4 regions of the Luteococcus sp. H101 genome follow, and region 1 is predicted to be linked to each of the others. Evidence: riboswitches for the same ligand, from Rfam matches in the RefSeq annotation. Region 1 holds a riboswitch; each other region holds the start of a gene.
The links. Region 1 has a riboswitch for cobalamin ahead of AAEX60_RS02220 (ABC transporter substrate-binding protein). Riboswitches for the same ligand answer to the same signal wherever they lie in the genome.
Positions count from the first base shown of each region.

Region 1 (8,136 bases):
AAGGGCCTTGATGACAGCCGCGGTGAGGCCCATGCCCACTGCCGCAATCACCCCCAGGACAAGAACACCCCGGCTAGTGCCCCACTTCACGATGCAGGGGATCATCAGCGCGAGCATTGTCAGCACCCCGCCGAGCCCCGCGAACCATCCGAAGACTTGAGGAGAGTCGACCCCCAAGGCAGGTGCGGCGAGGTGCACCACCCACGCGACCAGCCAGGGCAGGAAGGTCACGGCTGCAGCCACCAGCACGAACAGGTAGTGGCCGCGCATCACGTCGGCCCGTCGGGCGGGCAGTGCGCCGAGGAACTGGGTCAACTCGCCCTGCTCGATGGTCGCGAACAGGTTCATCACCGCCATGACCGCGAAGACCGTGACGAAGGGGAGGAAGAAGCTGGTGTTTCCGGCCGCCAGCCCCAGCGTCGAGATCCCCAGGATGATGCCGAGCGCCCGGAACGCCGGCCTCATGATGCGTAGGTCCAGGACGAGGAACTTGATCATGGACGAGCCTTTCTGCTTGCGGGAAGGGTCTGCAGAAAAGTCACGCATGTCGCCCCTCCTTGGCCAGGGCGATCACGACCTGCTCCACGCTGGGCGCTTCGCTCAGCACACCATCCGGCAGCGCGACGGTGTCCTCGGTGCGCATGAGGCCGTCCCAGCCGGCGTCGTGCTGGCGAGCACCAAGCACCAACTGCTGAACCGGGGCGAGGGAATCACGCCCTCCCTTGACCAGTCGGAAGCCGTCGATCACCTCCTGCAGCGGACCACCGGCCACCAGCCGGCCAGCGCTCATCACGGCCAGATGATCGGCGATCTTCTCGATGTCGCTGGTGATGTGGGAGCTGAACAGGACGGTGTGGTTCTCGTCGGTCATGTACTCGGCGATCATGTCGATCAGTTCGCTGCGGGCCAGCGGGTCCAGACCGCTGGTGGGCTCGTCGAAGAGCAGCAGCTCGGCGTCGTGGGCCATGGCGATGGCCAGTTGCAGCTTCATCCCCATGCCGCGCGAGAGGTTGTGGACCCGCTTGTCCATCTCCAGGCCACCCCAGCCCGCGATCCGCTGGAAGGTGGCGTCGCTCCAGTTCGGGTAGAAGGGCTTCAACGCGGGCGCAATCTCGCGGAGCCGCCAGTTGCGGGGCAGGCTCGGGACGTCGAAGACGACGCCGACGCGCTCGCGGTCGATCAGCTGGCTGCTGCCCGACGTGGGGTGCACCAGCCCCAGGGCGATCTTGAGCAGGGTGGTCTTGCCGGCCCCATTGGCACCAACCAGGCCGGTCACGTAGCCGCGGGGCAACTCGAAGGTGATGGGCCCCAGCGAGAAGCCGGGGAAGTCCTTGGTGATGGCGTGCATCACGAGTGGGTTCATGATTCCTCCGTGAGAAGGGCGTCGAGCACCTGATGGAGCTCGGTGGGGGTCAGGGACGCGAGCCGTGCCGCCGCGATGGCCTTGCCGAGGTGGGCCTCGACGTCACGCAGCACCTGCTCGCGGACCAGTTCGGAGTCGCGGGGCAGGACGAAACTGCCCTTTCCCGGGACATTGGTGACGAAACCCTCGGCGGCCAGATCGCTGAACGCGCGGGTGGTCGTGATCACACTGACCTGCAGGTCGCGCGCCAGCCCACGGATGCTGGGCAGGGCGTCGCCTTCCGCGAGTTCCCCGCGCAGGATCGCGGCCTTGATCTGGGCCTTGATCTGCTCATAGATCGGCACGCCGCTGGTGTTCGAGAGCACAATGTCCATGGATCCCCCCTACTGTCTATATTCACTATAGACAGTAGGTACGATCAGTTCAAGGGCGGCGTCACCACATCTGCTTCCATGACCGACGCCGAGTTGGCTCTCCCCGTTGCTACGCTGCGCCACGTACACGTAGGTGCCCGTCAGGGCCCAACAGAGAAGCCGGTGTGATTCCGGCGCGGTCTCGCCACTGTGACAGGGAGGCCGCACTCACGATGCCACTGGCCCTTCGGGGCTGGGAAGGCGAGTGCGGCCAATGAACTGGAGCCAGGAGAACTGCCTGCGTGTTCGTTCAGGAATCCACGCAGATGGAGGGAACGAGAATGGGCGCACACCCGTGCCCGCTGCGAGCCACTGTTGGCCGGTCATCGGTCAGCCCTGTGGCCGAGTTCTGCTGCCTGGATTCTCTTCCGGGTGCCCCGGCATCCACGACACTGGAGAGAAACCACCATGAAGAAGACCCTCGTCGCCCTCGCGACAGCCGCCGTTGCCCTGACTGGATGCGGCATCCAGGATGACTCAGCATCGACGGGAGCCGCGCACACGCTGCGCCTGGTGACCGTCTACCCGGCCAACACCACCGACCCGCACATGGTGCAGACGGCCTTCATCCTCAATTCCGGCACCGTCGAGACGCTGGTCAAGCTGGACATCAAGACCGGTACCCTGAGTCCCGGTCTGGCCACGGCGTGGACCCAGAAGGGCAATACCTGGCAGCTCACCATCCGCGACGGGGTCACCTTCCACAACGGCAAGGCGTTGACCGCGCAGGTGGTGCAGCAGAACATCGAGCGGGCCATCAGCAAGAACCCCGGAGTCAAGGCGCTGCTGCCCATCGCGTCGATGAAGGCCGACGGTCAGACCCTGACGATCACCACCACCAAGCCCTATGCGGGCCTGATGAGCGAGTTCGTCCATTTCAACACCGCCATCATCGACCCCGAAGCCGGCATCGAGAAGCCCATCGGAACCGGCCCCTTCAAGTTCGACAGCTTCACGACCACCGGGGCGGCCGAACTGAGCCGCTTCGACGGCTACTGGGATGGCAGGGCCAGGCTGGAGCGGGCCACGATGACCGCGAACCAGGACGCGAATGCCCGGCTACTGGCGCTGCAGTCCGGCGAGGCCGACGTGATCTACCGGCCCTCCACCGAGACCCTTGACGGACTGAAGAAGGACGACCGGTACACCGTCGAGACCCGGACGGGAACCCGGGTCTACCACCTGCTGTTCAACTTCAAGGGCCCCCAGGCCGAACTCTGGGGGAAGCAGGACTTCCGTCAGGGAATCGACGCACTGCTGGACCGGCGGGCCATCGCCAAGACCGTGATGAGCGGCTACGGCGAGGCCACCGACAATCCCTTCGCCGGCAAGACCGCCGTTTCTCCCGGGCAGGTGACCCGGCCGTCCGGCAAGGAGGCGGCCCTCAGGTACTTCCAACGGGCCGGGCTGGAGGTCAGCAACGGAAAGGTGACCAGCAAGGGCAAGCCCCTCACCATGAACATCGTCACCTATGTGGCGCGGCCCGAGCTGCCCCAGATCGCCCAGGTGATGGAGAACTCCGCCAGCCAGGTCGGGATCACCTTCAAGATCGTCACCGCTGACAACATCGACGAGCACCTGACCAGCAAGGAATGGGATGTTGCCACCTATTCGGCCAATACCGTGACCCGCGGCGACGGGTCCTATTTCATCCACGGTTCACTCACCCCCGGCGGCGCACAGAACCACGGGCAGCTGGACGACCCCGCCCTGAACAAGCTGATCGATCGGTTCAACAGTGCGCCGGATGCCACCCAACGGGCCAGCGTGGCCAGACAGCTGGGGGTCACGGTCCGCGACCGCCAGCTCAACAGCTACCTGGTGGCACCGATGGAGACCGCCGCCTTCGCCAAGGGCGTCACGGGCTGGCAGACCCCCAGCAATGAGTTCGAGTACCCGATGATCACCAAGGACCTCGACCGTGGCTGACCCCCTGGTCCGGCTGCTGCGGCACACGGCCGGGATCGGATTCAGCATCTGGTTCCTCACCGTGGTGAGTTTCCTGGTGGTGGCCCTGGCACCCGGTGACGCCGCACTGTCGGTGCTGAGGGTGGACACCATCGCCCACAGCCAGGCCGAGATTGCTGCCTATCGCGCCCAGCTGGGGCTGGACGATCCGCTGCTGGTGCGGTACTGGCGTTATCTGTCGGGACTGCTGCGCGGGGACCTCGGGATGTCGGTGATGACCGGTCAGACGGTGGCGCACGAGTTGGGCGAGGCCCTGCCCGCAACCGCCCTGCTGGCACTGTCCTCCATCACCGTGACCCTGGTCCTGGTGGTTACCCTTGGAACCCTGGCCGCCACCCATCCCGACACATGGATCGATCGGCTGGTGTCCGCGGGGTGCTACCTGGGGGCCTCCATGCCCACCTTCTGGCTGGGACTGCTGCTGATCCAGTGGTTTGCGGTGGACCTGCGGTTGTTGCCGGCCTCGGGCTGGCGCGGTGGAGCCGGGCTGGTGCTGCCCTGCGCGGCCCTGGCCGTGGCGATCGCCCCGCCCTTCATCAAGCTCTTCCGCAACTCCTTCCAGGAGACCCAGCATCGGGATTTCGTCCGTTCGGCCCGCGCCCGGGGAGTTCCCGAGCGGGTGTTGCGTCGAGCGCACGTGCTGCGGGCCAGCCTGATTCCCGTCGTCACGATGATGGGCGTCAGCCTGGGCAGTCTGCTCTCGGGTTCCGTGGTGGTGGAGGCCGTCTTCGGGCTGCCCGGGGTGGGCAAGCTGGCCGTCGAGGCGGTCACCCGTCGCGACTATGCGGTGATCCAGGGCTTCATCCTGGTGATCGGGATCGCCATCATCGGGATCAACCTGCTGGTTGACCTGAGCTACCGCTGGATCAGCCCGGAAGTCCGGCTGAAAGGGACACGATGAATCGCACCGTCAACCGCAATACCGTGACCCTGGCCACCGCCACCGTGCTGCTCCTGTTGCTCGGGCTGGCTGGCCCGTGGCTGGCCCCGCACGATCCGCTGCAGGTGGATCTCACGCAGGCCTTGCTGCCAAGCAGTTGGCAGCACCTTGCCGGAACCGACCAACTCGGCCGCGACATCTGGTCCCGAATCCTCACCGGTGGCCGCACCACGGTCGGGATCTCCATGCTGGCGCTGGCGCTCTCGGCCGGGATCGGCGTACCGCTCGGTCTCTACTCGGGCTACCTGGGCGGCGGACTCGACTGGGCCCTGATGCGGCTCTGCGACGCCTTCATGGCGCTGCCTGAGTACGTGGTGGCCATCGTGCTGACCGGCCTGCTGGGCCCGGGCGTGTTCAACCTGGTCCTCGCGATCGTGGTGGTCAAGTGGATCGGCTACACCCGGCTGGTGCGCAGCATCGTCGTGGAGGAGAAGACCCGGGACTACTTCATGTCGGCCAGGATCAGTGGCGCACGGACCGCACGGATCATCCGCCGGCACCTGGTCCCCCACGTGATCGGGCCCGTGCTCAGCCTGGCGACGCTCGACATCGGCAAGATCGTGTTGCTGGTGGCCTCCTTGTCCTTCCTGGGGCTGGGTGTGCCCCAACCCTCCCCGGAATGGGGCGCCATGCTGAATGAGGGGCGCGCCTACTTCGGCCGGACCTCGTTGTTGATGTTCGCCCCGGGGCTGGCGATCTTCGTCGTGGTCCTGCTGACCAGCCTGGCCGGCGACGCGCTGGCCAAGCAGTACTCCACCGACCCCACCCGGATCACGACGGGAGCCGCCAGATGACCCTGCAGATCGAGGACCTGAGGGTCACGGCACCCCACGGGTTGGAGCTGGTGCACGGAATCGACGTCGAGGTGCAGCCCGGCGAATGGTTCGCACTGGGGGGCGAGAGCGGCTCCGGCAAGAGCGTGACCGCCCACGCCATCGGAGACCTGCTGCCGGTTGGCCTGACGCGCACGGCCCGAACGCTCCGGCTGGGTCAGCACGACCTGCTGACCCAGGGACGACGGCAGATGCGCCGGATCCGGGGCACGGAGATCTGCTACGTCTTCCAGAACTATGCCGGTGCCTTCTCCCCCTACCACCGGATCGGTGCCCACATGACGGAGGCCCTGGGGGCACACGGGACGACGAACAGTTCGGCGTACCACAGCACCATCCTGACCGCGCTGGAGGAGGTGGGCTTGGACCCGGAGGCCACGGCCAACCGATACCCCTTCCAGCTCAGCGGTGGCCAGCTGCAGCGGGTGGTGCTGGCGACGGCCGTCATGGCGCGACCGCGGCTGTTGATCGCCGACGAACCCACCACGGCCCTCGACGCCGTTACCCAGGCAGATGTGCTGGCCAGGATCGACCAGCTCCGGGCCAGCACGGGCTGCGCGGTGCTGTTCATCACCCATGACCTGCGCTGCGTCCGGACCCATGCCGACCGGATGGCGGTGCTGCGCCACGGCGAAATCGTGGAACAGGGCACCGTTGCCGAGATCACGGCCCGGCCCAGTCATCCCTACACCCGCGGCCTGCTCGCGGCGCTGCCACCGATCGATCGGGACCTCGACCGGCTGCCAGTCACCCAGCAGGGAGCGTGAGCATGTCATCGACCACACCGGCCCTGCTGGCCCAGGGCATCACCAAGACCTATCTGGGCGGGCTGCGCGCCGTCAGTGGCGTCGACCTGGCCATCGAACGAGGGCAGTGTCTGGCGCTGGTGGGCCAGAGCGGCTCCGGCAAGAGCACCCTGGCCCGCTGCCTGCTGGGCGTCGAGCCCATGGACTCCGGCCGAGTCTGGCTGGGCGACGACGAACTGACCGCCCTCAAGGGGAGGCCCTACCGTCACAGGCGGGCACGGATCCAGGCGGTCTTCCAGAGCGCCACCGACTCCTTCAACGCCCGGCTGCCACTGCTCACCTCAGTGCTGGAACCGCTAGACTGCCAGCCGGAGGTGCTGCGCCGGCGCGTCGCCGAGGCCGGCGGTCGTCGCCAGTTGGCGGAACAGCTGTTCGAGCGGGTGGAACTGCCCACCACCCTGCTGGACCGGATGCCCGGCCGGGTTTCCGGCGGCCAGCTGCAGCGGGCCGCGATTGCCCGGGCCCTGAGCATCGAGCCGGAGCTGATCGTGCTGGACGAACCCACCGCCAGTCTGGACGTCTCCCTCCAGGCCCGGATCCTGAACCTTCTCAAGGACCTGCAGGAGGATCTGCAGGTCTCGATGCTGTTCATCACCCATGACTTGGCGGCGGCACGATTCGTCGCCGACCAGATCGTCGTGATGCGCCACGGCCAGTTCATCGACGAGTTCCCCGCGCAGGACCTCTGCGCGGAGCAGCGAGATCCGTACACCCGGGAATTGGTCAGCCTGTTCAGTTGACCCACGTCAAGCATGGAAGAAAGATTGGAAGACCTTGCCTGAGCCCACCAAGAACCTCCCAGGAGTATCGGTCCGCGACGCCCGGCCGCAGGACCTCTCCGCGGTACGCGGACTGGTCCTGACCAGCGTCCGGGAGGATCACGGCCTGGACTACAACCCCATCTGGCATGCCGACCTTGATCGGGCGGAGGACTGTTACCTGCGTGACCCCCGCGCGGCGCTGCTCGTCGCCGAGGCCGGGGAAGGGATCATCGGTTGCGGCGGGGTCCGGCCCTTTCGACGCCGTGGCCCGGAGCCGGTGCAGCGCAGGTACGGACTGCGGGAGGATGTGGGGGAACTGGTGCGCGTGGCCGTTCTCCCGCGGTTCCGGCAGAACGGGTTGGCGCGGCAGGTGTGCGCCCGGCTGGTGAACGGGGCGGATCACCTCGGCTACGGCGTCCTGACCCTGCACACGCCGGCGGTGACGCCACGGTCGGCTGTCCCCTTCTGGCGAGCGTTGGGTGCCGTCCAGATCCACGATGACCGGCAGGACGGTCTCGTCGACCCAGCGGTCGCCTCCATCTACTTCGAGATCGACGTGGCCGTCGCGAAGCGACAACTGACCGCAGGGAGGTAGTGAGAGCCCCTGCCGGCGCCCTTGGCGCGGCGACGTCATGCGGCCAGACTGGGTCCAGACCACCGCTCCAGTCATCCATCAGGACGAGGGGAATCCCATGCAGTACACGACTCTTGGCAACACCGACATCACCATCCCGCGCCTGTGCATCGGCGGGATGAGCTTCGGGGAGCACTTCCCGGACTTCCACCAGTGGACCATCGACCAGCCCGCGACGCAGGAGGTGCTGGCCCGGGCGCTGGAGCTGGGCGTGAACTTCATCGACACCGCCAACACCTACGCTCACGGCACCAGCGAGCAGTTCATCGGGCAGTCGCTGAAGAACCTGGGCGTCAAGCGGGAGGACGTCGTGCTGGCGTCGAAGGTCTACTTCAACGACGGCAAGCTCAGCAAGGGCGCCATCGAGCGCGAGATCGACGGCAGCCTGGAGCGCCTTGGCACCGACTACCTGGACCTC
Region 1 covers NZ_JBCDMW010000007.1:106,420-114,555, reverse strand. Annotated here, with positions in the region: gene AAEX60_RS02235 (ABC-2 transporter permease) at 1-498, opposite strand, end outside; gene AAEX60_RS02230 (ABC transporter ATP-binding protein) at 539-1,363, opposite strand; gene AAEX60_RS02225 (GntR family transcriptional regulator) at 1,360-1,737, opposite strand; cobalamin riboswitch at 1,852-2,032, shown strand; gene AAEX60_RS02220 (ABC transporter substrate-binding protein) at 2,185-3,705, shown strand; gene AAEX60_RS02215 (ABC transporter permease) at 3,698-4,645, shown strand; gene nikC (nickel transporter permease) at 4,642-5,478, shown strand; gene AAEX60_RS02205 (ABC transporter ATP-binding protein) at 5,475-6,284, shown strand; gene AAEX60_RS02200 (ABC transporter ATP-binding protein) at 6,287-7,063, shown strand; gene AAEX60_RS02195 (GNAT family N-acetyltransferase) at 7,098-7,679, shown strand; gene AAEX60_RS02190 (aldo/keto reductase) at 7,777-8,136, shown strand, end outside.

Region 2 (8,136 bases), on a different contig from region 1:
GGAGCTTGTCGGCTCCGCGGTCGGCGCGGGGTCAGAGCCTGTTCTTGCCTCGGGCCCAGTCCATCGTGGGCACCTCCTGGGCGAAGTCGGCCAGGAAGTCCGCGGTGGCCTCCATGGCGCTGGTGCGGCCGTGGCGCACGTCGTCCTCCAACTGGCGGTTCAGCTCCCGCAGGTGCTCGCTGGAACGCATGGAATCCAACAGCGTCGCCTCGAGCTGGGAGTGCATCCACACCACCTGTTGCTCGGCCCGGTGCTGCGCCAGACCGCGATTCTCCTCGAGCCAGGCGCGATGGTCCAGCACGGCCTGCCAGACCTCGTCGAGGCTGATCCGCTGCAGTGCGGAGCAGGTGAGCACCGGCACCCGCCGGTCACCGGACTGCTGCACCAGCTTCATCGCAATGCTCAGCTCCCGTGCAGTGACCCTGGCCTCGCCGGCATTGTCCCCGTCGGCCTTGTTGACCGCGATCACGTCGGTGATCTCCAGGATGCCGCGCTTGATGCCCTGCAGCTGGTCACCGGAGCGGGCCAGGGCCAGCATCAGGAAGGTGTCCACCATGCCGGCCACCGCCACCTCCGACTGGCCGACGCCGACGGTCTCGACGATGATCACGTCGTAACCCGCGGCCTCCACCACGAGCATCGCCTCGCGGGTGGCGCGGGCGACGCCGCCCAAGTGATTGCCGCTGGGGGAGGGACGGACGAAGGCATTGCTGCTCTGGGTGAGCTCGCCCATTCGGGTCCGGTCACCCAGCACGGAGCCGCCGGTGCGGGTGCTGGACGGGTCCACCGCCAGCACCGCCACCTTGTGCCCCTGCTCGATCAGCCGCTGCCCCATGGAGTTGATGAAGGTCGACTTGCCTGCCCCGGGGACACCGGAGATGCCCACCCGGACGGCATGTGTCGGGGCGTTGGTGAGATCGGTCAACAGCTGGCGGGCCATCGGCCGGTGGGCCGGCAACTTGGACTCCACCAGGGTGATGGCCTGCGCCACGGCGGCGCGGTCTCCGGCGCGGACTCCCTCGGCCAGCTTCGGGACGTCGAACGTGCGGGGCATCGTTGCTTCCTTCGAGTCGGGTTCTTCAATCGGATGCTATGGGGTTGTGCGGGAAAAAGCGCCTCGGGCGGCCCGAGCGAACTCGAACCGCCCGAGGCGTTCAGCCAGTTGCCTTCTCAGGCATCCATCGCCTGGCGCATCTTCTCGATCAGGCTGACCGCACACGACGGGATGTTGGTGCCCGGCGGGTAGATGTCAACCGCACCGGCCTTGCGCAGATCCTCGAAGTCCTGCTCCGGGATCACGCCGCCGACGACGATCAGGATGTCCTGACGGCCGAGCTTGTCCAGCTCGGCGCGCAGCGCGGGCACCAGGGTGAGGTGTCCGGCTGCCAGCGAGGAGACGCCCACCACGTGCACATCGGCCTCAACGGCCTGGGCGGCAGCCTCCTCGGGGGTCTGGAAGAGCGGGCCCACGTCGACGTCGAAACCGAGATCGGCGAAGGCCGTGGCAATCACCTTCTGGCCCCGGTCGTGACCGTCCTGGCCCATCTTCGCGATCATGATGCGAGGACGACGTCCCTCGGCCTCCTCGAAGGCCTCGACGGCCTTGCGAGCCTCTTCCATCACGGTCGAACCCTCCGCTTCCTTGGAGTAGACCCCGCTGATCGTGCGGATCTGCGCGGTGTAGCGGCCGAAGACCTTCTCCAGGGCGTCCGACAGCTCACCCAGGCTGGCCTGGGCACGCATCGCGTCGATCGCGACCTTGAGCAGGTTGCGCTCCGGGTCGGTCGGGTCGGGGTTGGCAGCCGCCCAGGTGACCTTCTCCAGGGCGGCCTGGCAGGCGGCCTCGTCCCGCTCGGCCCGCAGCTTCTCCAGCTTGGCGATCTGCTCGGCACGCACCTTGGCGTTGTCCACCTTGAGCACGTCGAGCGGATCGTCCTTGTCCAGCTGGAACTTGTTGACGCCGATCACCGGCTGACGGCCCGAGTCAATCCGCGCCTGGGTACGGGCGGCGGCCTCCTCGATGCGCATCTTCGGGATGCCCTGCTCGATGGCCTTGGCCATGCCGCCGGCCTCCTCGACCTCCTGGATCAGGCCCCAGGCCTTCTCCGCGAGGTCCTGGGTCAGCTTCTCCACGTAGGTGGAGCCGGCCCACGGGTCGATCACGCGGCAGTTGCCCGACTCCTGCTGGATGAACAGCTGGGTGTTGCGGGCAATCCGGGCGCTGAAGTCTGTCGGCAGCGCAATGGCCTCGTCGAGGGCATTGGTGTGCAGGGACTGCGTCTGGCCCTGGGTGGAGGCCATCGCCTCGATGCAGGTGCGCACCACGTTGTTGTAAACATCCTGCGCGGTCAGGGACCAGCCGGAGGTCTGCGAGTGGGTGCGCAGGCTCATCGACTTCGGGTTCTGCGGATTGAACTGCTTCACCAGGCGGGCCCAGAGCATGCGAGCCGCACGCATCTTGGCCACCTCCATGAAGAAGTTGGTGCCGATCGCCCAGAAGAAGCTCAGGCGGGGAGCGAACTTGTCCACCTGGAGGCCCACGGACTCGCCGGCGCGGATGTACTCCACGCCGTCGGCCAGGGTGTAAGCCATCTCGATGTCGGCCGTCGCTCCGGCCTCCTGCATGTGGTAGCCGGAGATGGAGATCGAGTTGAACTTGGGCATGTTCGCGCTGGTGAAGGCGAAGATGTCCGCGATGATCCGCATCGACGGCAGCGGCGGGTAGATGTAGGTGTTACGAACCATGAACTCCTTGAGGATGTCGTTCTGGATCGTGCCGGCCAGCTGCTCCGGCTTCACCCCCTGCTCCTCGGCCGCCACCACGTAGAGCGCCAGCACGGGAAGCACGGCGCCGTTCATGGTCATCGAGACGCTCATCTGGTCCAGCGGGATGCCGTCGAAGAGCTGGCGCATGTCCAGGATCGAGTCGACGGCCACGCCGGCCATGCCCACGTCGCCGGAGACGCGCGGGTGGTCGGAGTCGTAGCCCCGGTGGGTCGCCAGGTCGAAGGCGATCGACAGGCCCTTCTGCCCGGCCGCCAGGTTGCGACGGTAGAAGGCATTGGACTCGGCGGCCGTCGAGAAGCCGGCGTACTGGCGGATGGTCCACGGCTGGTTGGTGTACATGGTGGCGTACGGGCCGCGGAGGAAGGGTGGGATGCCCGGCATGGTCTCCAGGAAGTCCATGCCCTCGTAGACGTCCGTGCCGTAGATGTGCTCAACCGGCAGCTGTTCGGGGGTCACCCACTGCTCGACGGCGGGCGCCTGCGCGAGCAGCTGCTCGAACTGGGCCTGGGCGTCGGCCGGGATGGCCTGCTCGTCCAGCGGGACGGAATCGAAACGAACCTCGGTGCTCACTTGGAGACTCCCAACGTGTCGAGGGTGGTGCCGAGCAGAGTGACGACGTCGACGCCCAGGGCGACGGTGCCGTCAATGACTCCTTCGGCTTCGGATGCGCCCTCGCCCAGCTCCTTCAGGTTGCCGGCCAGGTACACGGTCTTGGCACCGGCCTCCTTCAGGGCCTTGGCGACGGGCAGTGCCTGCTCGGCGTAGACCTTGGCATTGGAGCACAGGCAGGCAACGGGCGTGCCGGCCTGCTTGAAGGCCGCGACGATCTCCTCGGTGGAGCCGCCCTCGGCCTTGGGCGTGGGCAGCCCGGCAACGTGGAAGAGGTTGCCGGCAAAGCCCTCCCGGGCACCGAAGTCACGACGCTGGCCCAGGCAGGCCAGGAAGACCGAGGCATTGGGCTGGGCCTTGACGGCGTCGCGCATGGCCTCGAAGACCTCGGAGTCCCGGTGCCATTCGAGCCCGGCGAAGGCCGGGGCCTCGGGGCGGGGGCGGGCGGTGGTGACGTCCAGCTCCTCGATGTTCGGGAACTCGGAGACACCGGTGATCGGCTTCTTGCGGGTGGCCAGGCGCTTGGCGCGCTCGGCGATCACCGGCTCCAGCTCGGTCTTGGCAAGCCCGTCGACAACGGCCTTGGCCATGCCACCGGCAGCCTCGAGCTTGCCGAAGACAGCCCAGCCGGCCTCGGCCAGCTTCTTGGTGAGGGACTCGACATACCAGGAGCCGCCCGCCGGGTCATTGACCCGGACGATGTTGGACTCCTCGGCCAGGATCACCTGGGTGTTGCGGGCAATGCGACGGCTGAAGTCGCCGGGCAGGCCCCACGCGGTGTCGAAGGGCAGCACGGTGATCGCCTCGGCGCCACCGATACCGGCGGCGAAGGTGCTCATGGTGCCGCGCAGCATGTTCACGTAGGCGTCGTCGCGGGTGACCTCGCGCCAGGAGGTGACGGCGTGCTGCCGGGCACCCCGCTTGGCCTCGGAGACCCCGAAGACCTCGCCCACCTTGGACCAGCAGGTGCGCAGCGCGCGCAGCCGGGCAATCGTGGCGAACTGGTCGACGGTGGCGGTGACCCGGAAGTCGATCGCGTCGAAGGCCTGGTCGGGGGTGAGCCCCTGGTCGATCAGTGCCCGGACGTACTCGGCACCGGTGGCCAGCGCGTAGCCCAGCTCGTGCACGTCGCCGGCGCCGGCGTTGTGCCAGATGGTGGCGTCCACGACGATGGCGCGGGAGCTCCGCATCCCGTCCAGCTTCTTGACCCACTCGGCCAGCGCGCCCAGCTCGGGAGTGGTGCCGTTGAGGGCGGCCAGACCGATCGGGTCCAGGCCCAGCACGGCGGACTTGTGGTTGCGCGGCTTGTCGCTGGCGTCCAGGACCTGCAGCAGCGCCTCGGCGGCGGCCTCCTGGTCGGTACGGCTGGACACCTCGACGGTGATCAGCTCCAGCAGCACGCCCTCCAGTGTGCGGGCCAGGTCCTCGGCCTTGATGGCGTCGGGGTCAACCCGGAACCACAGGCTGCTGGCGCCGCGCTCCAGGTCGGTGAGCACCGCTTGGCTGGTGAAGGCCGCATCGGGATCCTCGTGCAGGGCCCGCACATCCCACGCGTCGGCCTCGCCATTGTGCACTGTGGTGCCGCGGGTGAAGGGGGCGACGCCGGGGTAGCCCAGCTCCTTCGGGGCATCCTCCAGCGTGTAGATGGGCGCGATCTCCACGCCGTCGACGGTGGTGGTGACCAGTCGGGCAACCGCCTGGTCACCGGTCAGTAGCTTGTCTTCTGGACGTCCGCGGTTCAGGACCTTGGCGGCTGCCTCGCGCCACTTGTCCATCCCCGGCTTCGCGAAGTCGCTGGCGAGCTTGAACTCTCCAGCACCCCCGCGGGCGTCCGGCTCAGTCGTTGTCATGGGACTCCTGCTCCGATGAGGTTGTCGTCGGCTCCCCCGAAGGGTGACCGACCTGACGTGTGGACTCCTCGGTTCCGTTCTGGTGGTGACGCGTGAGCCCGGGAACACCCTGCAGGACTGATCCCGGGGCCGGCGCCCCTGCGCTCGCACCTGGCGGGTACGACGCCGCTGGCAGGTATTCGGACTCGTGGGCACTTCGCCCGAAGGCGTCTTCCTCGACCACCGCTTCCCAGGCCCAGACCCAGTGCTGCTCGTCCGGTGGCGTGCGATCCCTCGCATGCCGGACGGGTGGTGTCGTTCCCACTCACCGCTGCGGGACAGTTCCGGATTCTCGCCGGATTCCCTCTTGCGTCGGCCTGCGTGCACAGGTCGAACCAGCACTTCAAACCCTAGCGGGAGGCCTGTCTGCGCGGGGGTGGCGGGGTGAGAAAATGGCACTTGTGGTCAGACCGTAGGCGCGCCCGGTCGACCGTCTCGGCGCCGAGTGGACGACGCGCCGCGGAGTGGCTATAGTCTTCTCTCGCGCCTGCCGCTCCGGCCAAGCCCGGGGCATGATGGCGCCAGATCCGCCGGAAACGACGGATTTGCAACGGAAAGTTCGATGAACTAAAGTTGAACGGGTTGCCGCAAGGCAGTCCACGGCAGGAAGTCAGGCGTTGCGACGCATGGCCCACTGCCAGCCGGTCGAGGATCGGAGTTGACACTCCGAAAGATTGCCGGTAAGGTTGTCGAGTTGCCCCAAGCGAGCGTCGTGGGATGTGAGCGCGGGTCGTGCCCGAAACTTGAGAACTCAACAGCGTGTCTAAGGTCAATGCCTAAATTTACCCGTGGCCATTGATTGGATCCCTTTTGTGGGGGTTTGGTTGGTGGTTATGGTTTCTTTGAGTATGGAATTTTGATTTGCCAGTTTTCTGGTATGTCGGGTTTCGAACTTGTTGATGTGACGACGTTGCCGCCTTTGGTGGTTGTCGATATTTTTCAACGGAGAGTTTGATCCTGGCTCAGGACGAACGCTGGCGGCGTGCTTAACACATGCAAGTCGAACGGTAAGGCCCTTCGGGGTACACGAGTGGCGAACGGGTGAGTAACACGTGAGTAACCTGCCCCAGACTCTGGGATAACCGCCGGAAACGGTGGCTAATACTGGATATTCAGCTTTCATCGCATGGTGGTTGTTGGAAAGATTTTTTGGTTTGGGATGGGCTCGCGGCCTATCAGCTTGTTGGTGAGGTAGTGGCTCACCAAGGCTTCGACGGGTAGCCGGCCTGAGAGGGCGACCGGCCACATTGGGACTGAGATACGGCCCAGACTCCTACGGGAGGCAGCAGTGGGGAATATTGCACAATGGACGGAAGTCTGATGCAGCAACGCCGCGTGCGGGATGACGGCCTTCGGGTTGTAAACCGCTTTCAACGCAGACGAAGCGAGAGTGACGGTATGCGTAGAAGAAGCACCGGCCAACTACGTGCCAGCAGCCGCGGTGATACGTAGGGTGCGAGCGTTGTCCGGAATTATTGGGCGTAAAGAGCTTGTAGGCGGTTTGTTGCGTCAGAAGTGAAAACTCAGGGCTTAACCCTGAGCCTGCTTCTGATACGGGCAGACTAGAGGAAGTTAGGGGAGAACGGAATTCCTGGTGGAGCGGTGGAATGCGCAGATATCAGGAGGAACACCGGTGGCGAAGGCGGTTCTCTGGGACTTTCCTGACGCTGAGAAGCGAAAGCGTGGGGAGCAAACAGGCTTAGATACCCTGGTAGTCCACGCCGTAAACGGTGGGTACTAGGTGTGGGTCACATTCCACGTGATCCGTGCCGCAGCTAACGCATTAAGTACCCCGCCTGGGGAGTACGGCCGCAAGGCTAAAACTCAAAGGAATTGACGGGGCCCCGCACAAGCGGCGGAGCATGCGGATTAATTCGATGCAACGCGAAGAACCTTACCTGGGTTTGACATGTACCGGAAACCTTCAGAGATGGAGGCCCCTTTTTGGTCGGTACACAGGTGGTGCATGGCTGTCGTCAGCTCGTGTCGTGAGATGTTGGGTTAAGTCCCGCAACGAGCGCAACCCTCGTCCAATGTTGCCAGCACGTAGTGGTGGGGACTCATTGGAGACCGCCGGGGTCAACTCGGAGGAAGGTGGGGATGACGTCAAGTCATCATGCCCCTTATGTCCAGGGCTTCACGCATGCTACAATGGCCGGTACAATGAGCTGCGAGCCTGTAAGGGTGAGCGAATCTCAAAAAGCCGGTCTCAGTTCGGATTGGGGTCTGCAACTCGACCCCATGAAGTCGGAGTCGCTAGTAATCGCAGATCAGCAACGCTGCGGTGAATACGTTCCCGGGGCTTGTACACACCGCCCGTCAAGTCATGAAAGTCGGTAACACCCGAAGCCAGTGGCCCAACCCTTTTGGGGGGGAGCTGTCGAAGGTGGGACTGGTGATTAGGACTAAGTCGTAACAAGGTAGCCGTACCGGAAGGTGCGGCTGGATCACCTCCTTTCTAAGGAGCTTTGTACAGGCAGCCGTTGTGTTGTTTGTCATTCACGCTGGTTCCAACACGCACGTTGTTGGCCGGTCGTGGCTCTGGATTGTGGAACATTGACCAATGCACTCGTCTGAGTGGATGTTGTTTCTAGTACTGCCCTTTTGGGGTGTGGAACGAGGTGGTGTCCGTGAGGAGGGGTGTGACACGCTGTTGGGGTTCTGAGGGGTCGGTCACGCATGGTGACGCTCTCTGTGTCGAACCGCATACTGATGACTGTTGTGGTTGTTGGTGGTGGTGTCGCCCGTATTTTGAGAACTGGACAGTGGACGCGAGCATCTTTGTAGTGTTTTTTTACAAGCTACTTAGTGCGATCGGTGGATGCCTAGGCACCAAGAGCCGATGAAGGAC
Region 2 covers NZ_JBCDMW010000044.1:3,241-11,376, reverse strand. Annotated here, with positions in the region: gene meaB (methylmalonyl Co-A mutase-associated GTPase MeaB) at 32-1,054, opposite strand; gene scpA (methylmalonyl-CoA mutase) at 1,171-3,357, opposite strand; gene mutA (methylmalonyl-CoA mutase small subunit) at 3,354-5,246, opposite strand; cobalamin riboswitch at 5,400-5,639, opposite strand; rRNA gene AAEX60_RS15920 (16S ribosomal RNA) at 6,225-7,743, shown strand; rRNA gene AAEX60_RS15915 (23S ribosomal RNA) at 8,080-8,136, shown strand, end outside.
Region 2: another riboswitch for cobalamin. It lies ahead of mutA (methylmalonyl-CoA mutase small subunit); the one in region 1 lies ahead of AAEX60_RS02220 (ABC transporter substrate-binding protein).

Region 3 (6,942 bases), on a different contig from region 1:
CACCGAGGAAACGGCGGGGTGGATCCGGACCCGCTCCGCGCCCAGCATCCCGATCAGCGTCGTGCCGATCCCGCTGACCAGCGGATCACCGGAGGCCAGCACCACCACCGTCGCATCGGCGGGCAAGCAATCCAGCAGCGCGGGCAGCTTCTCCCGTAGTGGGGAGGGCCACGGCAGGCGAGTTGGGCGCGGGGACCCCTCGAGGAGCATCGCCAGGTGGCGGGCGCCGCCCAGCACCACGTCGGCGTCGAGCACCAGCCGTCGCAATCGTTCGGGCAGGCCATCCCAGCCGTCGGCGCCAACCCCCACCACGTCAACCGGTCGCTCGGAGCTCATGGTGCCCAACGCTAGCGGCACGGCTGCGGCCCGCCCCAGTGCCAGACTGGTGGGATGCTGCTCACCCTGACCTCCACCGCGCCCTCGGCGTCCGACCTGGGCTTCCTGCTGCACAAGCATCCGGAGCGCGTGCAGCGCAGCAGCCTCAGCGTGGGCACCGCGACGGTCTACTACCCGGAGGCCAGCGACGAGCGGTGCACCGTGGCGCTGAGCGTCACCGTCGACCCGATCGCGCTGGTCAAGCAGCGCGGCATCAAGGCGCAGCCCGGCACCCTGGGCCAGTACGTCAACGACCGCCCCTACGCGGCGGGCTCCATGCTGGCACTGGCGATCGGCAAGGTCTTCACCACCGCCCTCAACGGCCGCTGCGATGCCCGCCCGGACCTGGCCGCCAGCCCGCTGCCGCTGACCGTGCACCTGCCGGCGATGGCCGTCCGCCCCGACCAGGGACAGGACGCGAATGAGCTGGTCACCAGCCTGTTCGGGCCGCTGGGTTGGCAGGTGGAGACCCGCAGCACTCCCCTGCTGGAACAGGATGCCGGCTTCGACTGGGGTCCGTCGCCCTATCTGGACGTCACCCTCACCGGCACCCTGCGGCTGGCCGACGCGCTCAGCCACCTCTACGTCCTGCTGCCCGTGCTGGACCGGGGCAAGCACTACTGGATCAGCACCGACGAGGTCGACAAGCTGCTGCGGCGCGGCGGCGACTGGCTGCCCGGCCATCCACAACGCGAGTTCATCACCGGCCGCTACTTGGGCGCGCATCGCGGCCTGGTGGACGACGCCCTGACCCGGCTGGAGGAACTCGACGACCGGCTCCCCGCCGAGGTGGACTCCCCCGAGACTGACGACGCCGAGGCGGAGATCACCGAAGCCGAGGCCACGGACAACGAACCCGAAGCGCGCCATCCGCTGCGCAAACTCCGCCTGGAAGCAGTCCTGGCCGAGCTGCACCGCGGCGGGGCGCACAGCGTCGCCGACGTCGGCTGCGGCGAGGGCGCCTTCCTGCGCCACCTGCTGCCCGACCCGCAGTTCACCCGGGTGCTGGGACTCGACGTCTCGGCCCGTGAGCTGGAACGGGCGGAACGCAAGCTCAACCTGGACCGGCTGAGCGACACGGTGCGCGGCAAGCTGACCCTGCGCCAGTCGTCGGTCACCTATCGGGACGACGCCCTGACCGGCTTCGACGCGATCCTGCTGGTGGAGGTGCTGGAGCACGTCGACGAGGATCGGCACCCGTCGCTGGAGGCCAACATCTTCGGCGCCGCGCAGCCCGGCCAGGTGATCGTGACAACGCCGAATGGCGAGCACAATGCCCGCTACGGGCTGGGGGCGGGCCAGCTGCGCCACCCGGACCACCGCTTCGAGTGGACCCGGGAACAGTTCGCCGCGTGGGCCGCACGGGTCGCCCAGGCCTACGGCTACCGGGTGACGCTCGGCGGCATCGGCGACGACGACCCCGAGCTCGGCCCACCCACCCAACTGGCCGTCTTCACCCGCACCGAGGAGGCCTCCCATGGCTGACGTCCACGTCCCGGAACTCTGCCTGGTGGCCCTGATCGGGGTCTCCGGCGCGGGCAAGTCCACCTTCGCGCGGGAGAAGTTCGCGCCCTTCGAGGCGGTCAGCTCGGACTTCTGCCGCGGCCTGGTCAGCGGTGACGAGAATGACCAGTCCGCCTCCGCCGACGCCTTCGAGATCCTGCACCACATCGTCGGCAAGCGGTTGGAGCGCGGCCTGCTGACCGTGGTGGACGCCACCAACACGTCGCCCCAGGCCCGCAAGGAATTGGTCCGGGTGGCCAAGGAGCAGGACGTGCTGCCGGTCGCGATCGTGCTCGACGTCGATCCGGCAGTGGCGATCGAGCGCAACACCCACCGGCCGGATCGCGCCTTCGGTGAGGGGCCGGTGCGCCGGCAGGCCGCACAACTGGCCAAGTCCCTCAAGGGCCTGCAGCGCGAGGGATTCCGACACATCACGGTGCTGGGCTCCACCGAGGAGATCGAGCAGGCCCGGATTGTTCGCGATCCGCTGCTGAACAACCACAAGCACCTGCATGGCCCCTTCGACATCGTCGGTGACGTGCACGGCTGCTTCGACGAGCTGGTGGAGCTGCTGAAGACCCTGGGCTACCGGATCAGCCGCGACCACGACGGTCACGCGGTGGACGCGGAACACCCCGACGGCCGCACCGTCATCTTCGTCGGTGACCTGGTGGATCGTGGCCCCGGCACGGTCGACGTGCTGCGGCTGGCCATGGGAATGACCGCCGCCGGCCATGCGCTGGCGGTGCCCGGCAACCACGAGGCCAAGCTGGTCCGGGCCCTGGACGGGGCAAAGGTGCAGGTCAGCCACGGTTTGGAGACCACCCTGGCGGAGCTCGACGCCCAGCCGGCCAGCTTCCGGGCTGCGGTGCGGGAGTGGTGCTATTCCCTGGTCTCCCACCTGGTACTGGACGACGGGAAACTGGTGGTGGCCCACGCCGGGTTGAAGGAGGCCTACCACGGGCGGGCGTCGGGTCGGGTGCGCTCCTTCGCGCTCTACGGTGACACCACCGGCGAGACCGACGAGTTCGGCCTGCCGGTTCGCTACCCGTGGGCCGACGAATACCGCGGCCAGGCGATGGTGGTCTATGGCCACACCCCCACGCCGCGGCTGGAGTGGGTGAACAGCACGCTCTGCCTGGACACCGGCGTGGTCTTCGGCGGGCAACTCTCCGCGCTGCGTTACCCGGAACGGGAGACGGTGCAGGTGGCCGCGCACGCGGTGCACTACCAGCCGGTCAAACCCTTCGCGACGGCCGAACGCGCGCCCGACGAACTTCGGCTGGACGACGTGCTGGGGTTGCGGAATGTCGAAACCGAGCTGCTGGGCCGCGTCTCCATTCCCGCGGAGAATGCCGCCGGCGCGCTGGAGGTGATGAGTCGCTTCGCGCTGCACCCGTCGCAGCTGGCCTATCTGCCGCCGACGATGTCCCCGGTGGCCACGTCCAAGCGCCCTGACCACTTGGAACACCCCGATGAGGCCTTCAGCCAGTTCCGCGAGTGGGGCGCCGGACGGGTGGTCTGCCAGGAGAAGCACATGGGTTCGCGGGCCGTGGTTCGGCTGCACGACGATGGCGATGTGGTGCACACCCGCACCGGCCGGGCCTTCCTGCCGCCCAAGCTTCAGGCCGAGTTCACCGGACGGCTGCGCCGGGCCGCCACCGCCGCCGGGCTGTTCGAGGAGCTGGGCAGCAGCTGGCTGCTGCTGGATGCGGAGCTGCTGCCGTGGTCGATGAAATCGGAGGGGATGCTGCGGGAGCAGTATGCCGCCGTCGCCGCGGCCGCGAAGCTGTCGTTGACCGCCGAGGTGGCGGCGCTGGAGGCCGGCGTCGGGCGCGGGCTGGAGCTGGCCGACGAGTTGGCCGCCGCCCGGCAGAGCCTGGCCAATGCCCACGCCTATGACCAGGCCTGGCGGCGTTATGCCTGGCCAACCCGAGGTCTGGCCGGGGTGCAGCTGGCGCCCTTCCAGGTGCTGGCGGCACAAGGCAGCACCTTCGAGACCCGCGACCACCGCTGGCACCTGGCCGTCGCGGACCGGTTGGCCGAGGCGGATCCCGAGCTGATCCGTCGCACCCGACAGCTGGAGGTGGACGTCGAGGATCCGAGCTCGGTGGCCGAGGGCGTGGCGTGGTGGGAGGAGCTGACCGGCGCGGGCGGCGAGGGAATGGTGGTCAAGCCGCTGGCCAACCTGAGCCACACACAGAAGGGTGCGCTGATGCAGCCCGGCCTCAAGGTCCGCGGGCGGGAGTACCTGCGGATCATCTACGGCCCGGACTACACGGTGGAGCGCAACCTCACCCGGCTGAAGAACCGCAACCTGGGCAAGAAGCGCTCGCTGGCGCTGCGGGAGTACGCGCTGGGGCTGGAATCGCTGCACCGGCTGGTGCGCGACGAACCGTTGTGGCGGGTGCACGAGCCGGTCTTCGCGGTGCTGGCCATGGAGTCGGAGCCGGTGGATCCGCGCTTGTGACGGCGGTGTGGCCCGGCCCTGGAAAACGCTAGGGTGGGCCTCACTTGGCCCGAGGTGCCTCCGAACCGGTCCGCCGGGGGTTGGGGAGAATCTGGGAAGCCGGTGGGAATCCGGCACAGGCCCGCTGCGGTGAGCCGGGGCGTCACGCACGCACCCGACGAGTCCGAAGACCGGCCTCGAGCCACTGACCATCCATCGGCCACTTGAGCGGGAGCCTCGAATGCCCTTGTCACAGAAGTCTCAGTCACCCCAGAAGGCGCCCACGGCGCTGACGCACCAGCACTTCCCCTTCTCCGCCATCGTCGGCTGTGAGTCCGACGACCTGGACGCCATGGGTCTGGCCCTGGTGCTGACCACCATCCAGCCGCAGATCGGCGGCGTGCTGGTCCGCGGCGAGAAGGGCACGGCGAAGTCCACCGCCGTGCGCGCGCTGGCCGCCGTGCTGCCGCCGATCGACGTCTTCCAGGGCGATCGCTTCTCCATCGACCCGGCCGATCCGCGCGCCACCTCGCCCGACGGCCCCTTCGACATCGAGTCGGTCACCAGCCGGGCGGTGCGGCTGGTGGAACTGCCCGTCGGCGCCACCGAAGACCGGGTGCTGGGCTCCATCCACCTGGAAAGCGCCTTGTCACACGGCAATGTGGAGTTCGAGCCGGGGCTCTTGGCCAAGGCGCATCGCGGGATCCTCTACGTCGACGAGGTGAACCTGCTGCACGACCACCTGGTGGATCTGCTGCTGGATGCCGCCGCCATGGGCCGGGCGACGGTGGAACGCGACGGCGTCTCCATCGAGCACGCGGCGCGCTTCGTGCTGATCGGCACCATGAACCCGGAGGAGGGCGAGCTGCGCCCCCAGCTGCTGGACCGCTTCGGCCTGACCGTCGAGGTGGCCGCCCCGCGGGACTGGCAACTTCGCGCCGAGGTGGTGCGCCGTCGGATGGCCTACGACGCTGACCCGGCCGGTTTCCAGGCCCGCTACCAGGCGGCCGATGAGACCCTGAGCCAGCGGATCGCCCGCGCCACGGAGCTGCTGCCCAGTGTCCGGCTGGGTGATGCGGCGCTGTTGAAGATCGCGGAGATCTGCGCCGCCTTCGAGGTGGACGGCCTGCGTGCCGACATCGTCACCGCCCGCACCGCCATCACCCACGCTGCCTGGCAGGGCCGCACCGCCGTGACCAAGGCCGACATCCGCCAGGCCGCCCTGCTGGCGCTGCCACACCGGCGTCGACGCAATCCCTTCGACGCCCCCGGTCTGGACGAGGACCTGCTGGACCAGCTCTTGGGCGACGACGAACTTCCGCCCGAGCCGGAGGAGCAGCAGCCCGACCCAGGCCAAGGCCCCGACGATGCCCCGGAGGATGATCGCGACCCAAAAGGCGGTGAGGGTGACGACGGTGAGCTGACCCCGCCGGAGCCGCCCAGCCCGCAGGACGGTGGTGCCGACTTCACGGACCCCGAGCCTGTCGAGGGGCAAGAGGAGGACCTGCCGCTGCCCCCGCCGCCCCTTCCCCCGGACGCGGCCTCGGACGGGGCGCAGACCGTGGTGAGGGCCGCCACGCCGTCGCCCCGGCCGCGTACGCTGACCGTGCGCGGGGTGGGAGATGGTGCTGCGGGCAAGCGCAGCCGGGCCATCACCAGTAGTGGGCGACGGGTTGGCGCCCGTCGCCCGAATGGCGACTCGACCGGATCGCTGCACCTGGTGGAGACCCTGCGCGCCGCCGCCGGGGAACAGCCCCGTCGCCGGGACGCGGCTGCCCCAGCCAACCCAACCACGATGGCCGAGCCTGCCGAGACCCCCCGATCAGCTCGGGGAACGGGGAGGGAAGGCACTCGCCTGGATCTGCGCGCCGAGGACATCCGGCTGGCCGTCCGCGAGGGACGCGAGGCCAATCTGGTGCTCTTCTGCGTCGACGCGTCGGGGTCGATGGCCGCGCGCAAGCGAATGGTGCAGGTCAAGACCGCGATCCTCAGCCTGCTGCTGGACGCCTATCGCCGCCGGGACAAGGTGGGGCTGATCAGCTTCCGCGGCGCCGGGGCGGAGCTGGTGCTGCCACCCACCAATTCGGTGGACATCGCGGCGGCCCGGCTCGACGAGGTTCCGGCCGGCGGCCGCACTCCCCTGGCGGAGGGGCTGTTGGAGGCCGCCCGGGTGCTGAGTCGCGAACAACTGCGCGACCCTCACCTGAGGCCCCTGCTGGTGGTGGTCACCGACGGTCGCGCCACGGCCGGCCCCGATGCCGTCGCCCGGTCCATCCAGGCCGCAGATTTCGTTGCCGGGCTGGGAATCTCGACGGTGGTGATCGACGGCGAACAGGGCCCGCTGCGGATGGGCCTGGCGCACAAGCTTGCCACCCACCTGCAGGCCGAGCACCTGCCCGTCGCCGACGTCACCGCCGACGCGCTGACCAGCACGGTCCGCCAGCGCACCATCCCTGGCCCGCCGGAGACGCCGGCCGCGGGATGAGCCTCCACGACTGACCGCCAATATGGTGTTGACGCATGGATCAGCTTGGGCTGCACGAAATGCTGACACGGGACTGGCCCTGGTGACCAACACTTGACCTCGCGGTTTGTGAACTACAGTTGACACATGG
Region 3 covers NZ_JBCDMW010000004.1:75,360-82,301, reverse strand. Annotated here, with positions in the region: gene cbiE (precorrin-6y C5,15-methyltransferase (decarboxylating) subunit CbiE) at 1-336, opposite strand, end outside; gene AAEX60_RS01000 (3' terminal RNA ribose 2'-O-methyltransferase Hen1) at 391-1,860, shown strand; gene AAEX60_RS00995 (polynucleotide kinase-phosphatase) at 1,853-4,348, shown strand; cobalamin riboswitch at 4,384-4,541, shown strand; gene AAEX60_RS00990 (VWA domain-containing protein) at 4,569-6,812, shown strand.
Region 3: another riboswitch for cobalamin. It lies ahead of AAEX60_RS00990 (VWA domain-containing protein); the one in region 1 lies ahead of AAEX60_RS02220 (ABC transporter substrate-binding protein).

Region 4 (8,136 bases), on a different contig from region 1:
TGGTGGTGATCGGCCTCTACGCCCTGGGGGCCCTCGGCTGGCTGTCGGTCGCCCTGATGGGGCTGCGCCTCGCCTCCGACCAGTTGCACGGCGGCGCCACCACCGTCGGCTTCGCAGCGCTGACCCTGGGCTGGCCGCTGGGCACCCTGCTGGTCTCCGGCAGCGACCAGACCCTGGACCCGGGCCGGTTCGCGCTCTTCCCGGTGAGTGCCCGGCAGCTGATGCCGGGGCTGCTGGTCTCCGGCCTGGTGGGGATCGGGGGCGTCTTCACGGCGCTGCTGGCCCTGGTCCAGGTGGCCAGTTGGAGCACCGGCGCCTTGACGGCAATGTGCGCGTTGGTTGCGGCGATCCTCGGCTGCACCACCTGCATCCTGTTGGCCCGCACCGCGGCTGCCAGCTTTTCGTCGGCGCTCAGCACCCGCCGCTACCGGGACGGTGCCGCGCTGCTGCTGGGCCTGCTGGCGATGGGCAGCGGAGTCGGCGTCCAGTTGGTGATTCGCTGGCTGGGCAATGTGGAGCAGCTCGAACAGCGGGCGGCGCGCCTGGCCTCGGTGGCCTCCTGGACGCCCTTCGGCTGGGCCTGGGCGCTTCCCTGGGATGCGGCCACCGGCCGATGGGGCCTGCTGGCGGCCCACACTGCGCTGGCCGTCGCGCTGGTCGCGGCACTGTGGCTGCTCTGGGAACGTTCCCTGTCCCGGGCGCTAACCTCGCCGCTGGAAGCCGGTGGTGCCGGTGGGCGGGCCAAGGCGCACTCCGTTGTGGACCGGCTGGTGCCCTCGGGGCCAGCCGGAGCGATCGCGGGCCGCTCGCTGCGCTACTGGCGTCGTGACCCCCGGCACCTGGTGTTGGCCGTCTCGGTGCTGCTGATGCCGCTGCTGATGCTGGCCCCCAGCCTGCTCGGGGGCTCCGGGGAGGATTCGATGATCAGCGGGCGCGGGATCCTGTTCCCGGCGATCTTCTCCATGCTGCTGTTGGGATCCCTGGCCGTGGCGCAGGAGATCAGTTACGACGGGAGCGCGCTGTGGATGCACATCTCCGCCGGGGTCAGTGGCCGGGCCGACCGACTGGGCCGGCTGCTGGCCGCCGGATGGATCCTGCTGCCCATCGCCCTGCTGATCGACGTCGTGCTGATGGCGGTCTCCGACGGATGGGCACTGGCGCCGGAACTGGTGGGTGGCACGCTCGGATCACTGCTGGTGGGAGCCGCCGTCGGCACCGTCACCGGTGCCTTCTGGCAGGTGCCGCAGCCGCCGCCCGGGCAGAACGCCTTCTCCCGTGGGGAGGGCGGCGGCGCGGCGGGCATCCTGCTCAGTCTGGTCAGCATGCTCGCCACCGGCCTGCTGGCCCTGCCCTTCATCATCCCGCTCTTCCTGACCGCGTCGCGGCCCTGGCTGGGCTGGTTGCTGCTGGGCGCAGCACCGGTCTACGGACTGGCCCTGCTGGCCGGCTCGGTGGTCTGGGGCGGCCGGGTGCTGGAGCGCAGCTGGCCCGAGGTGCTCAAACAGGTCACCTACAGCAAGGAGTGATCACCCCGGGTGCCCAGCCTGCCCAACGTCGCCCCGGCCGTGTGGCACGATCGGCAGGGCGACGCCGCGACGGGTGGATGGGTCTGCGGGCGGCTCAGGCCTTCTTGCGACGGCTGGCCAGGAAGGCGGCGGCCCCGGCGCAGAGCAGCAGTGCCACCACGCCGATGGTGGCCCACGGGGTGTCCTTCTTGCCAGCCTCCTGCGCGGGCGCGGTGCTGGCGGGGGACGACGGTGCAGCGCTGGTGCTGGCCGTCCCGGCGGCGCCGTCCAGCGCAGGCATCGTCGGGGTGCACTGCTTGCCATAGCACCAGCCCTCGAGGGTGCCGGCCTTCGGCTTGGACTGGTCCGCGCCCACCTGGCTGAAGGTCCACTTCCCGCCCTTGGTGGCGGTGTAGTACTGCCAGTAGTTGCCGTCGAACTTGGCCGGGCAGGCGGCCGGCTCCCCGTCCATCGCGCAGATCATCTGGGTCTTGGGATCCTTGGTGATCTTCACCCCGGCGCTGGTGAGCAGCTCGGTGCCGCTGGCCGCCTTCTCCACGCACTTGTTGACCATCAGCTCACCCTTGGAGCTCTGCACCACCAGCCACACCTTGCCCTGGTCCAGGCAGTCGGTGGTCTGGTTGGCGGGCAGGACGCGGGCCGGGGCGTGGGCGGCGTCGGACGGCAGGGGAGCGGCGACGGCGGCCAGTGGTGCCAGGGACAGGGTGGCCGCGGCGGCGCCGGTGGCGACGAGCTGGCGAGCGGTGGCGGTGAGCACAGTGGTTCCTTTCGGCGGCCGGAAGGCGGCCGCGGATGCCCCCACCCGCGACTCGCCCGCAGACCACGACGGGTGGTGATGAGTCTGCCGACGCCGGGTACTCCGACTGTACGGTTGCGGGTCAGTTCCGGGCTTGCACCGGATTCCCCCAGCGGCGGCAATGCGCCGAAGACTACTGCACGGGGCTCTGCGGCGTCGCCGCGGTGCCTCCGGGTCAGCCGCCCGGGCGCACCTCCAGCACCCGGAAGCCCTTGTGGGAGGCCAGTCGCTCACAGGCATAGCCTTGCTCGGTCAGCCAGCGGGCCAGCGAGTCCGCGCCCAGGTTCTTGCCCACCACCAGTACCGCGCGCCCGGTCGGTGCCAGTCGGGGGAGCCAGGTCAACAGCAGCTCGTGCAAGGCGGGCTTGCCGATCCGGATCGGCGGATTGCTCCAGATCTCGTCATAGCGGGTGGCCGGGTCGGCCTGCTCGGGCAGGAGGGCCTGCACCCGGCCGCCAGCGCCGATCACGTCGGCATTGAGCCTGGTCAGCGCCAGGGCACGCTCGTTCACGTCGACGGCGTCCACCACACTGCCCGGGCAGGCGGCGGCCAGGGCGACGGCGATCGGGCCATAGCCACAGCCAAGATCAAGAAGCCGGGCACCGTCGTGCGGCGGCGCCACCTCGTCCAACATGATCTTGGTGGCCGGATCCAGTCGGGTGCCCGAGAAGACGCCGTTGGCCGTCGTCAGGGTGAGCTCCTGCCCCCAGATGGTGGCGTGGATCTGGCGGCGCTTCTCCGGGCCGTCCGGGGTGGTGAAGTAGTGGCTCACGGGGCCTCCAGGGGGGTCTCGGGCAGGGTGCGCACGGCGCGGGAGAGTTCGGCGCGAACTGCCAGCTGGTCGTCGTCGGGGTAGCCGACCTCCTCCAGGCACAGGCCCTTGGCCGGCATCACCAGCACCCCGCTGTGCCGCTTGGGCGAGGCCATCACCTCGGCCAGCCAGGCCTGGTCCCGTCGCCCGGTGCCGACCGTGGTCATGGCCCCCATCAGCGAACGGACCATGGAGTGGCAGAAGGCGTCGGCGGTGACGGTGTATTCCAGCACTCCGTCGGGGGTCCGCGCGGCGTGCAGGCCGGTCAGGGTGCGGATGGTGGTGGCCCCGTCGCGCGGCTTGCAGAAGGGCGCGAAGTCATGCAGACCCAGCAGCATCCGGGCGGCCTCATTGGTGGCGTCCACGTCGACGACGCCGCGGATCTGCGCGATGTGCCCGCGCAGCAGCGGATCTGGCCGCGAGACCTCGTCCCAGACCCGGTAGACATAGCGACGCCAGATGGCCGAGAAGCGGGCGTCGAAGCCGGGCGGGGCGGGGCTCACCCGCAGCACCTGCAGGTCCTCGTCCAGCACCCGGTCCAGCCGTCGCTGCAGCCGCGAGGTGTCCACCGTCGACGGCAGGTCCACGTGGGCCACCTGGCCGCGGGCGTGCACCCCGGCGTCGGTGCGGCCGGCGACGGTGAGCTGCACCGGCTCGCGCAACCGCAGCACCTGGGTGATCCAGCGTTCCAGTTCGCCCTGCACGGTGCGCAGGTCCGGTTGGCTGGCCCAGCCAGAGAAGCGGGCGCCGTCATAGGCGATGTCCAACCGCCAACGGGTGAGGGGGGTCGACGGGGCCTCGACAGGCTCGGCCGTCGGGGTTCGGCCCTGCTCGGCCGTCGGGTCGGGATGGCCGGTCACGAGGTCTTCCGATAGGTCAGGTCGTGGATGGTGCGGCCGGCTGCCAGGCCCTTGCGTTCGTACTTGGTGACTGGGCGCAGCTCCAGCCGCGGCGCCCACCCGGTGTTCTCGGGATCGGCCGGGTCCAGGTGTTCGTTCACCAACCCGGAGGCGACGTCCAACACCTCCCGCATCCATTCGGCGTAGTCATCCCAGTCGGTGGCCAGCCGCCAGCGCCCGCCGTCGACCAGCCGGGAACGCACCAGCTGCGCGAAGTCGGCGCCGACCAGACGTCGCTTGTGGTGGCGGACCTTGTGCCACGGGTCGGCGAAGAAGAGCCACAGCTCGCTGATCGAGCCCGGCTCGAAGAGGTGTTCCAGGCCCTGCTGGCCATTGCCCATCACGATCCGGATGTTGTCCACGCCCTCCCGCGCCATCCGGCTGAGGGTTGAGGCGACGGCGGGCTGGAAGACCTCGAAGGCCACCACATTCGCCTCGGGATGCGCCTTGGCCATCGCGACGAGGGATTCCCCGGTGCCGGAGCCGATCTCCACGATCAGCGGTGCCTCCCGGCCGAAGACCACCTCCCAGTCGGGCTGGGGCTGCGCGACGATCGAGGTCTCCGTCTCGCCCTGCGCCACCTCGATCACCCAGCGGTCATGGTGCGCCTCCCACGCCTTGACCTGCGAGTCATTCATCCGGGCGCTGCGCCGCACGAAGCTCACCACCTCGCGGTGGACGCGACGCTTGCGGGGCGGTTGGTCCGGCGTCGACGGGCTCACGTCAGGGGGCATTGGCACCGGACAATCCTACGGGCGATGTCAGCGTCCAGCGGAATCGCTGGCCGCCGCGCTCCGGCCTCCGCAAGGCTGGCAGGATGACGACCACTGAAAGTCTCACCATTTCCCGCGTGATCGATGCGCCCGCCAAGGACATCTTCGACGTGCTCACGCTGCCCCGCAACCATGTCTCGATCGACGCGTCGGAGATGGTGCGCGGTGCCGAGCAGGGCGACCAGCGGATCCAGGCGGTCGGCGACGTCTTCAGCATGGACATGTTCCACGAGAAGATGGGCGGCGAGTACCGGATGGAGAACCATGTCACCGGGCTGATCGAGAACAAGCTGCTGGCCTGGCGACCGGCCCGCGAGGGGGAGGAGCCCGGCGGCTGGGAATGGGTCTACGAGCTGGAGCCCGAGGGGTCCCAGGCCACCAAGGTCTCGCTCACCTATGACTGGAGTGAGGTACGCAGCAGCAAGTTCAAGTCCCGCTTCCCGATCCTGCCGGCGCAGGTGCTGGAGGACACGCTGGCGCAGCTGGCCGCGCGGGTCAGCGAGAAGTAGGTCCACAAGAGCCGACGTATCCAGACCCAACCGGCGACCCCCCGGGTCAAGAAGCGACGAGGGTCGCCGTTCCGGTGGGGAACGGCGGCCCTCGTCATGCGTCGCTCGACAGGCTCAGGAGCCTTGAAGGGTCAGCCCTTCTGCTCGAACTTCTCGGCGATGTTGGCGGGCACCAGCTCGTAGCCGTGGAAGCGACGGGTGAAAGTGCCGCTGCCGTGCGCCAGACCGCGCAGGTCAACCGCGTAGCGCTCCAGCTCGGCCACCGGAACCAAGGCCTTCAGGATGGCGTGGTGCTCGGTGTCCGCGTCGGTGCCCAGCACCTGCCCGCGTCGGCTGCCCAGATCGGTCATCACGGCGCCCATGTATTCCTCGCCGACGGTGACGGTGATCTCGTCGATCGGCTCCAGCAGCCCGACGGTCTTCGGCGTCGCCGCCTCCTTGAGCGCCAGGGCGCCGGCGGACTGGAAGGCCATGTCGGAGGAGTCGACGGAGTGCGCCTTGCCGTCGTACAGGGTGACCTGCACGTCCACCATGGGGAAGCCGTAGACGGTGCCGCGCTCCATCTGGTTCTTCAACCCCTTCTCCACGCTGGGGATGAACTGGCGCGGGACGGCGCCACCCACCACCTTGTCCACGAAGGTGAAGCCGGAGCCGCGTTCGGCGGGCTCAATCTCGATGTCACAGACCGCGTACTGGCCGTGGCCGCCGGACTGCTTGACGTGCCGGCCGTGCGCCTTGGCGGGGGCGATGAAGGTCTCCCGCATCGGCACCTTGATCGGTTCCTGGGTGACCTTGACCCCGTAACGGTCATTCAACCGGTTCAGCAGGAGCTCGGTGTGGGCCTGGCCCATGGTCCACAGGATCTCCTGGTCGGTCTCCGCGGTGCGTTCCAGCCGGACCGTGGTGTCCTCGATCACCAGCCGCGCCAGGGCACCGGCCAGCTTGTCCTCGTCATTGCGGGTGGCGGCCTTGAGGGCGGTGGGAAGCAGCGGTTCGGGCTGGTTCCAGGGCTCCACCAGGGCCGGGGATTCCTTGCTGGACAAGGTGTCGGTGGTCTCCGCCTTGCTCAGCTTGCCCACCAGCACGATGTCACCGGCGATCGCGATGTTCTTGGTGTTCAGCTCGGTCCCGACGGGGAAGGAGAGCGGGCCGATCTTCTCGTCCTCCTCGTGCTCCGGGTGGTGCGCGTCGGCCACGCCCGTGAACAGCTCCCGGTGGCCGGCCACCTGCACCACGTCGTCGGTGCGCAGGGTGCCGGAGAAGATCCGCACCATGGACTGCCGCCCGGCATAGGGGTCGGAGGTGGTGCGGACCACCTCGGCCACCAGCGGGCCGTCGGGGTCACAGCTGAGTTCCAGGATGTCGGAGCCATCCGCGGAGGTCACGGTCGGCAGCGGGTGCAGCGCGGGATGCGGCAGACCGTGCTCGATCAGGCTGTAGAGCTCCTCGACGCCGACGCCATTTCCCGCCTGCACCGGGATGACGGGGAAGAAGGCGGCATGGGCGGTGGCCTTGAGCAGATCCCCCCGCACCTGGTCGACGGCCAGCTGCTCGCCCTCCAGGTAGCGCTCCATCAGGTCGTCGTCCTCGGCCTCGGTCACCACGCTTTCCAGGAAGGGCGCCCGGTAGGTCTCGATCTGGTCCGACTCCTCGTCGCTGGGCTCGCGCACTGCGGAGGAACCCGACGAGTAGTCGTGGATTCGCTCGGTGACCAGCGACATCGAGCCGATCACCTCACCGGCGTCATTGGTCAGTGGCAGGTAGGCCGGCACCACGCCCTCGCCGAAGGTCTGCTGGCACAGCTCCACGGTGGTCTCATAGTCCCCGCGTTCCGCGTCGAGCTTGGTGACCACGATCGCCCGCGGCAGGTCAACGGCCTTGCACTCGGCCCACAGGGCGGCGGTGGTGTTGTCGATCCCGTCGCTGGCCGAGACCACGAAGATGGCCGCGTCGGCCGCGCGCAGACCCGCGCGCAGCTCACCGACGAAGTCCGGGTGGCCCGGGGCATCGAGCAGGTTGATCACCACGTCGCCGCTGGAAACCGAGGCGAGGGTGAGGGCGGCGGCACGGTCCGTGTCGTCCTTTGCCGGCCGGTGGCCGGGAATCCGGACAGCCAGCAGCGTGTCGAACAATGTGGTCTTGCCAGACCCGGATGACCCGACCAGGACCACATTGCGTAGGTCTACGGGGCTGGAAACCTTGTTTGCAGTAGCGCTCACCTTTGAACTCATGTGCCCACATTGCCCCTTGTGGTGGGTGCTGACAAGGAGATTTGGCTGTGGCTTTTGTCACCGACGGCCGCAGGGGGTGGGGTGGCGAGGCTCGGGGGAGGCTCAACCGGTGGTGGTGTGCACCGTGCCGGGCCGCAGCACGCGGCACCCCCACCCGAGCAGCACGCCTGGGCGGAGCCGCTTGAGCAGGTTCGCATCCCGGGCGCCGGTGACCGGATGGTGGTTGATCACCAGGCAGCGGTCGAGCTCCCGCTCGGCCTCCAGCAGCACACCGTCGGGCAGCTCGATCCGCGCGCCCGGGCGCAGGCTCAGCGGGGCCTCCCGGTCATTCAGGACGATGTTGGGGCGGTAGCGCGCGGTGTCGTCGGGCAGCGGCTCGGTGGGGTGGGCCAGTTCACTGCGCAGCAGCAGGCTGACCGGCGAGCTCCAGATGAATCCCGCCGGGCCGGTGGTGTGCGCCAGCCAGACCGGCTCGCCCACCACGGCGCCGATCCGACGGGCCAGCGGACCGTCGTGCACCCACGCGGTGAACGGCCGGTGGTAGTACCGCACCGTGCGGGGGCGGGGGAAGACCAGGTCCTCGCCGACGCC
Region 4 covers NZ_JBCDMW010000022.1:81,327-89,462, reverse strand. Annotated here, with positions in the region: gene AAEX60_RS09455 (hypothetical protein) at 1-1,526, shown strand, start outside; gene AAEX60_RS09450 (hypothetical protein) at 1,621-2,283, opposite strand; adenosylcobalamin-variant (AdoCbl-variant) riboswitch at 2,371-2,452, opposite strand; gene AAEX60_RS09445 (class I SAM-dependent methyltransferase) at 2,498-3,094, opposite strand; gene truA (tRNA pseudouridine(38-40) synthase TruA) at 3,091-3,900, opposite strand; gene trmB (tRNA (guanosine(46)-N7)-methyltransferase TrmB) at 3,990-4,766, opposite strand; gene AAEX60_RS09430 (SRPBCC family protein) at 4,850-5,314, shown strand; gene AAEX60_RS09425 (elongation factor G-like protein EF-G2) at 5,446-7,533, opposite strand; gene AAEX60_RS09420 (MOSC domain-containing protein) at 7,648-8,136, opposite strand, start outside.
Region 4: another riboswitch for cobalamin. It lies ahead of AAEX60_RS09450 (hypothetical protein); the one in region 1 lies ahead of AAEX60_RS02220 (ABC transporter substrate-binding protein).